Linked DNA regions of Piscinibacter gummiphilus. The protein of the gene in region 1 binds, or shares a complex with, the protein of each later gene. Links are inferred from orthologs where the notes say so. Each region holds a gene or a part of one and is shown in the gene's direction. Other genes may lie near its edges.

The links.
Region 2: the proteins of xseA (region 1) and A4W93_RS19505 are in contact, whole or in part, in a cryo-EM structure (PDB 8TXR), measured with the Escherichia coli proteins. The link is inferred for Piscinibacter gummiphilus from one-to-one orthologs.

The regions. Positions count from the first base shown.
Region 1 is NZ_CP015118.1:3,175,459-3,178,590, forward strand. The notes cover bases 218-3,036. They hold xseA (exodeoxyribonuclease VII large subunit), read left to right. Parts: upstream 218-854; coding sequence 855-2,219; downstream 2,220-3,036. Other genes in these bases: A4W93_RS14195 (MotA/TolQ/ExbB proton channel family protein), read right to left, coding at 218-463; A4W93_RS14205 (superoxide dismutase), read left to right, coding at 2,298-2,879; A4W93_RS14210 (DUF192 domain-containing protein), read right to left, coding at 2,977-3,036. In the rest of the region: more of A4W93_RS14195, read right to left, coding at 1-217; more of A4W93_RS14210, read right to left, coding at 3,037-3,132. UniProt on the Escherichia coli protein: Bidirectionally degrades single-stranded DNA into large acid-insoluble oligonucleotides, which are then degraded further into small acid-soluble oligonucleotides.
Region 2 is NZ_CP015118.1:4,306,027-4,309,042, reverse strand. The notes cover bases 238-2,940. They hold A4W93_RS19505 (exodeoxyribonuclease VII small subunit), read left to right. Parts: upstream 238-1,319; coding sequence 1,320-1,562; downstream 1,563-2,940. Other genes in these bases: dxs (1-deoxy-D-xylulose-5-phosphate synthase), read left to right, coding at 2,479-2,940; A4W93_RS19500 (polyprenyl synthetase family protein), read left to right, coding at 1,559-2,479; A4W93_RS19510 (aromatic ring-hydroxylating oxygenase subunit alpha), read right to left, coding at 238-1,079. Also shown: more of A4W93_RS19510, read right to left, coding at 1-237; more of dxs, read left to right, coding at 2,941-3,016. UniProt on the Escherichia coli protein: Bidirectionally degrades single-stranded DNA into large acid-insoluble oligonucleotides, which are then degraded further into small acid-soluble oligonucleotides.

The DNA.
Region 1 (3,132 bases):
TGCCGTGCGCGAGCATGGCCGGGTTCGTGCCGCCGCTCGGGGCCTGGGAACCGAAGATCTCGATCATGCCGATCACGGTGCCCAGCAGGCCCAGCAGCGGGGCGGCCGAGGCGATGGTCCCGAGCGTGTTCATGAACCGCTCCATCTTGTGGACGGCGGCACGGCCGGCGTTCTCGAACGTGTTGCGCAGCACTTCCTCGGTGATGCGCGGGTCGGCGATCACGACACGCAGGCCCTGGGCCAGCACGTTGCCGAGGATGGAGTTGTCAGCCAGCTTGTTCACCACGTCGGCGGCCGGCAGGTGGGCGCGCGTGACCGAGACCACTTCCTCGAGCAGCTTCGCGGGCGCGACGCGGGCGGCGCGCAGGCTCGAGAGGCGTTCGATGATGAGCGTCAGGGCGACGATGGAGCAGAGAATCAAGGGCCAAATCGGCCAGCCAGCGGCTTGTATGATCGAAAACAATCCGGTCCTCTTTGCAGTTTTTCTCGCGTGCGATGGGGGCCCGGTGAGCCCGGGCGGAGACGCGCGATTATGGCCTGAAGGAACACGAAGTTCGCACCCTTGTGCAACGCTTCGTAGTTGCCATCCGGGTATGCCCGCAATCCGGTGACGGCAGTTCTCCGAAAGGTCCACCGCAACTGTGGATAACTTTGTGGGCAACCGGGCTGGGAAGTGCCGGAAGCCGCGAAAAATCAGGGCCTTCATCAGATTGCTCAAAGTTTAGGCATGAAATTCTTGTTGAAAATCAAGCACTTGCACGATCGTGAAAGCACCGTGACGGTCTCCGCGTCCTGCCGACGCGCATCGGCTGGGCTTGTGGAGTTCTCGGCCCGCGCCAACGCTGGTTTTCCCCATGATTGACGCCGCGGAGCCGCGTCGCGAGCGGATGGTGTGGGGTGTGGCCGCGCTGGTGCATGCCGTGGCGGACACGCTCGCCGCGCGCTACGCGTCGTGCACGGTGCGGGGCGAGCTGTCGGGCTTCACTAAGGCCGGCAGCGGCCACTGCTACCTGAGCCTGAAGGACGCCGACGGGGGCAACGCGCTGCTGCGCTGCGCGATGTTCCGTCGCACGGCGGCGATGCTCGACTTCGTGCCGCGCGACGGGCAGCTCGTCGAGGTGCGCGGCCGGGTCGCGGTGTACGAGCCGCGCGGCGACCTGCAGTTCGTCGTGGAGGCCATGCGGCCGGCCGGGGCCGGCGCGCTGTTCGAGCAGTTCCTGCGGCTGAAGGCACGGCTGGAGGCCGAGGGGCTCTTCGACGACGAGCTCAAGCGGGCGCTGCCGCCGTACCCTCGGTCGGTGGGCGTGGTCACGTCGCTGGGCGCGGCCGCGCTGCACGACGTGCTCACCGCGCTGCGCCGCCGTGCGCCCCATGTGTCGGTGGTGCTGTACCCGAGCCTGGTGCAGGGCGCCGATGCGCCTCCGGCGCTCGTGGCCGCCATCGAGGAGGCGGGGCGGCGCGCCGAGGTCGACACGCTGATCGTGTGCCGGGGCGGCGGATCGCTCGAGGACCTGTGGGCCTTCAACGATGAACGGGTCGTGCGCGCCGTGGCGGCGTGCCCGCTGCCCGTGGTGTGCGGCGTGGGCCACGAGACCGACGTCACGCTGAGCGACCTCGCCGCCGACGTGCGCGCGCCCACGCCCACCGCGGCGGCCGAACTCGTCTCGCCCACGCGCGAGGGCGGGCTGGCCGTGCTGGCCACGCTCGCCGGGGTCATGTCGAACCGCGTGCACCAGGTGCTCGACACGCAGGCCCAGCGCCTCGACCGCGCGACGATGCGCCTGATGCGGCCGGCCGACGGCGTGCGGCGGCATGCGCAGCGCCTGACCCTGCTGGCGCAACGCCTCGGCGCGTCCACGCGCCAGGTGGTGCGCGAGCAGGGGCAGCGCCACGACACGCTCGCCGCGCGGCTGCTGCGGGCCACCACCGTCGTGCACGCCCGCCAGCCGGCACGGCTGGACGCGCTCGCCGGACGCCTGTCGCGCGCGGTGGCGGTGTCGCGCGACACGCGCCAGGCCCGGCTGGCCGCGCTCGGTTCGCGCCTCGAAACACTCGATCCGAAGCGGGTGCTGTCGCGCGGGTACGCGTGGCTGGAGGATGCGCAGGGCCAGGCGGTCACCGCGGCGGCGAGCCTGTCGCCGGGCCAGTCGGTGCGGGCCGTGCTGGCCGACGGCGCGGTGGTCGCGGAGGTGCGGCAGGTGGACGTCGACCCGACCTAAACCCGGCCTCCCCGACAAGGGCGGATCCGCTGCCTACAATCATCGGGTCAAACCCCCGAAACCCTGAAAGGAACAAGCATGGAACACACCCTGCCGGCACTGCCGTATGCCCAGGACGCCCTGGCCCCGCACCTGAGCAAGGAAACGCTCGAGTACCACTACGGCAAGCACCACAACGCCTACGTGGTGAACCTGAACAACCTGCAGAAGGGCACGGAGTTCGAGAACCTGTCGCTCGAGGACATCATCAAGAAGTCCTCCGGTGGCATCTACAACAACGCCGCCCAGATCTGGAACCACACGTTCTTCTGGAACAGCATGAAGCCGAACGGCGGTGGCGAGCCCAAGGGCGCGCTGGCCGCGGCCATCGAAGCCAAGTTCGGCAGCTTCGCCGCCTTCAAGGAAGCCTTCACGAAGAGCGCCGTCGGCAACTTCGGTTCCGGCTGGACGTGGCTCGTGAAGAAGCCGGACGGCTCGGTGGACATCGTCAACACGGGCGCCGCCGGCACCCCGCTGACCACCGCCGACAAGGCGCTGCTGACCATCGACGTGTGGGAACACGCCTACTACATCGACTACCGCAACCTGCGCCCGAAGTTCGTCGAGACGTTCCTGACGTCCCTCGCCAACTGGGACTTCGCGGAAAAGAACTTCGCCTGAACGCCGGTCCCGCGGCCCAGGCCGCGGGACCCGTGACGCCGAATGGGAAAGGGCCGGTCGATGACCGGCCCTTTTTCCCTTGTGGGGATGTGGCGCCTCAGCGCTTGAAGGGTTCGCCCGTCAGCTGCGACCCGGCCTTGATGCCCCGCTTGGCGAACCAGCCCTGGTTCATCTCGAGCACGAAGCGCACGGGCTTGGTCGAGCAGTGGGAGTCGAGCGTCTGCGGCTTCATGTCCTCGATGTTGACGACGGT
Region 2 (3,016 bases), 1.1 Mb from region 1 along the record:
GCATGGAACTCGCGCATGCCGTCTTCCATCGGGGATTGATAGGGACCCACTTCGTTGTCGCCGCGTTCGTGCAGCGCCTTGCGGCCGGCGTCCATGCGCAGGGCGATCTCGTCGTCCTCGACGCAGGTCTCCAGGTAGGCGGCCTGCTGGGCGTCGACGAAGTCGCGCTCGAACGCGTGGATTTCCTCGGGGTAGTAGAACTCCACCACGTTGACGGTCTTCTGCGGCCCCTTCGGGTACAGCGCCGAGACCACCAGCACGTGCGGATACCACTCGATCATGATGTTCGGGTAGTACGTGAGCCAGATGGCCCCGCGCTCGGGCGGCACGCCGTCGCGGAACGCGAGCACGGCGTCGTGCCACTTGCGGTACACGTCCGAGCCGGCCTTCACGAGGGCGTTGTTGGTGCCCACGGTCTGCACCGAGTGGTGCCTGCCGAACTCCCACTCGAGGTCGTTGCAGGTGACGAACTGGCTCAGGCCGGGGTGGAACGGGCCCACGTGGTAGTCCTCGAGGTACACCTCGATGAACGTCTTCCAGTTGTAGTCGCACTCGTGCACGTGCACGCGGTCGAGCACGTAGCCGTCGAAGTCGAGCGCGGCGCGGGGGCCGATCTGGCCCAGCTCGGCGGCGATGTCGCGGCCGTTGTCCTCGAAGATCAGCCCGTTCCAGCTGCGCGTCTTGTAGGCGTTCAGGTGGAGGCAGGGGTCTTCGGGGAAATGCGGGGCGCCCACCAGCTGGCCCTTCAGGTCGTAGGTCCAGCGGTGCAGGGGGCACACGATGTTCTTGCCGGTGTTGCCGCGCCCGCGCAGCATCACCGCCTGGCGGTGGCGGCAGACGTTCGACAGCAGCTGGATGCCCTCGGCGGTGCGCACGAGCGCGCGGCCTTCCCCCTCCTGGGGCAGGGCGTAGTGGTCGCCGACCTCGGGCACGGCGAGTTCGTGGCCGAGGTACCGGGGACCGTGCTGGAAGATCAGCTCCATCTCGCGGCGATGGAGGTCGTCGTCGAAGTAGGCTGCTACGGGGAGTTGCGAGCGATGCTGCTCGAGAGCTTCGAGGGTGAGGCTCAGGTCGGACATGATCCCGAGGATCTCCTATAACCGATGTTCACGGCCACCCCCGGGGGGTGACCGCAGGAGTGGGATGTCTCGCTGCGCACGGCGCGCTGTTTTTAGCGAGGCCCCGGATTGTAACGGAAGGAAGGGCATGACGCCGAGCAGCCCTCCGTGCAAGACCCCCATTGCGGGGAAGCTACAGGCGGTAACCCGGGATGTCCCGCCGTGTCCGGCCTGACTACAATCCCCTATTTCCTTCGCACGATGGCCAAAGCTCCCCCCGCCCCGACCGCTGCTCAGCTGCCCGACAGCTATGAAGAAGCCCTGGCCGAGCTGGAACGCCTCGTGGCAGCGATGGAGGGCGGGCAATTGCCGCTCGACGCGCTGCTCGGCAGCTATCGCCGAGGGGCCGAACTGTTGAATTTCTGCCGTTCGAGACTGGACGCCGTGGAAACCCAGGTCCGGTTGCTCGAGGACGGTCAGCTGAAACCCTGGACTGATTCATGAGCTTGTTTTCCGTAGCCGCTGCCTCCGTGCCGCAGTCGGTGCCCTTCGACGCGTGGCTCCGGGCCGAGCTGGACACCGTCGAGTCGGCGCTGTCGGCCTGGGTGCCCGGCACCGCGCCGGCCGGCCTCGGCCAGGCCATGCGCTATGGCGTGCTCGACGGCGGCAAGCGCCTGCGTCCGCTGCTGGTGCTGGCCGCCGCCCAGGCGGTGGGCGGCCACCGCGAGGCCTCGCTGCGCGCCGCCTGCGCGGTCGAGCTGATCCACGCCTATTCCCTCGTGCACGACGACATGCCGTGCATGGACAACGACGTGCTGCGCCGGGGCAAGCCCACCGTGCACGTGCAGTTCGGCGAGGCCCAGGCCATGCTGGCGGGTGACGCCATGCAGGCGCTCGCCTTCGAGGTGCTCACGCCCGACGACGGGGTGCCCGCGGCCCTGCAGGCCAAGTTGTGTTCGCTGCTGGCCCGCTCGGCCGGCCACGCCGGCATGGCCGGCGGCCAGGCCATCGACCTCGCGAGCGTCGGCGTGCCCCTGAACGAGCAGGCCCTGCGCGACATGCACCACCGCAAGACCGGCGCCCTGCTGCAGGGCAGCGTGCTGATGGGGGCCGCCTGCGGCGACCTGCCCCCCGCCGCCTGGTCGGCCCTGGCCGACTACGGCGACGCCGTGGGCCTCGCCTTCCAGGTGGTCGACGACATCCTCGATGTCACGCAGGCCTCGGAAACGCTCGGCAAGACGGCCGGCAAGGACATGGACAACAACAAGCCCACCTACGTGAGCATCCTCGGCCTGCCGGCCGCGCGTGCCCACGCGGAGGAGCTGCGCAACAAGGCGCAGGCGGCGCTCGCGCGAAGCGGCATCGCCAACGTCGAACGCCTGAAGGTGCTGGCCGACAAGGTCGTGGAAAGAGACAACTGATGAACCCCACCCTCCTGCAAAAGATCGACGGCCCGGCCGACCTGCGCGGCTTGTCGCGGCTGGAACTCAAGCAGCTCTCCGCCGAGCTGCGCGAATTCCTGCTGCAGAGCGTCTCGCAGACCGGCGGGCACCTGTCGTCGAACCTGGGCACGGTCGAGCTGACCATCGCGCTGCACCACGTGTTCAACACGCCGCAGGACCGCATCGTCTGGGACGTGGGCCACCAGACCTACCCGCACAAGATCCTCACCGGCCGCCGCGACCGCATGTCGACGCTGCGTCAGCTGGGCGGCCTGTCGGGCTTCCCGCGCCGCGACGAGAGCGAGTACGACACCTTCGGCACCGCCCACTCGTCCACCTCCATCTCGGCCGCGCTCGGCATGGCCGTGGCCGCGAAGATGAAGGGCGAGGACCGCCGCTCCATCGCCGTGATCGGCGACGGCGCCATGACGGCCGGCATGGCCTTCGAGGCCCTGAACAACGCCGGGGTCGCGGGCGCCAACATGATCGTGGTGCTCAACGACAACGACATGTCGA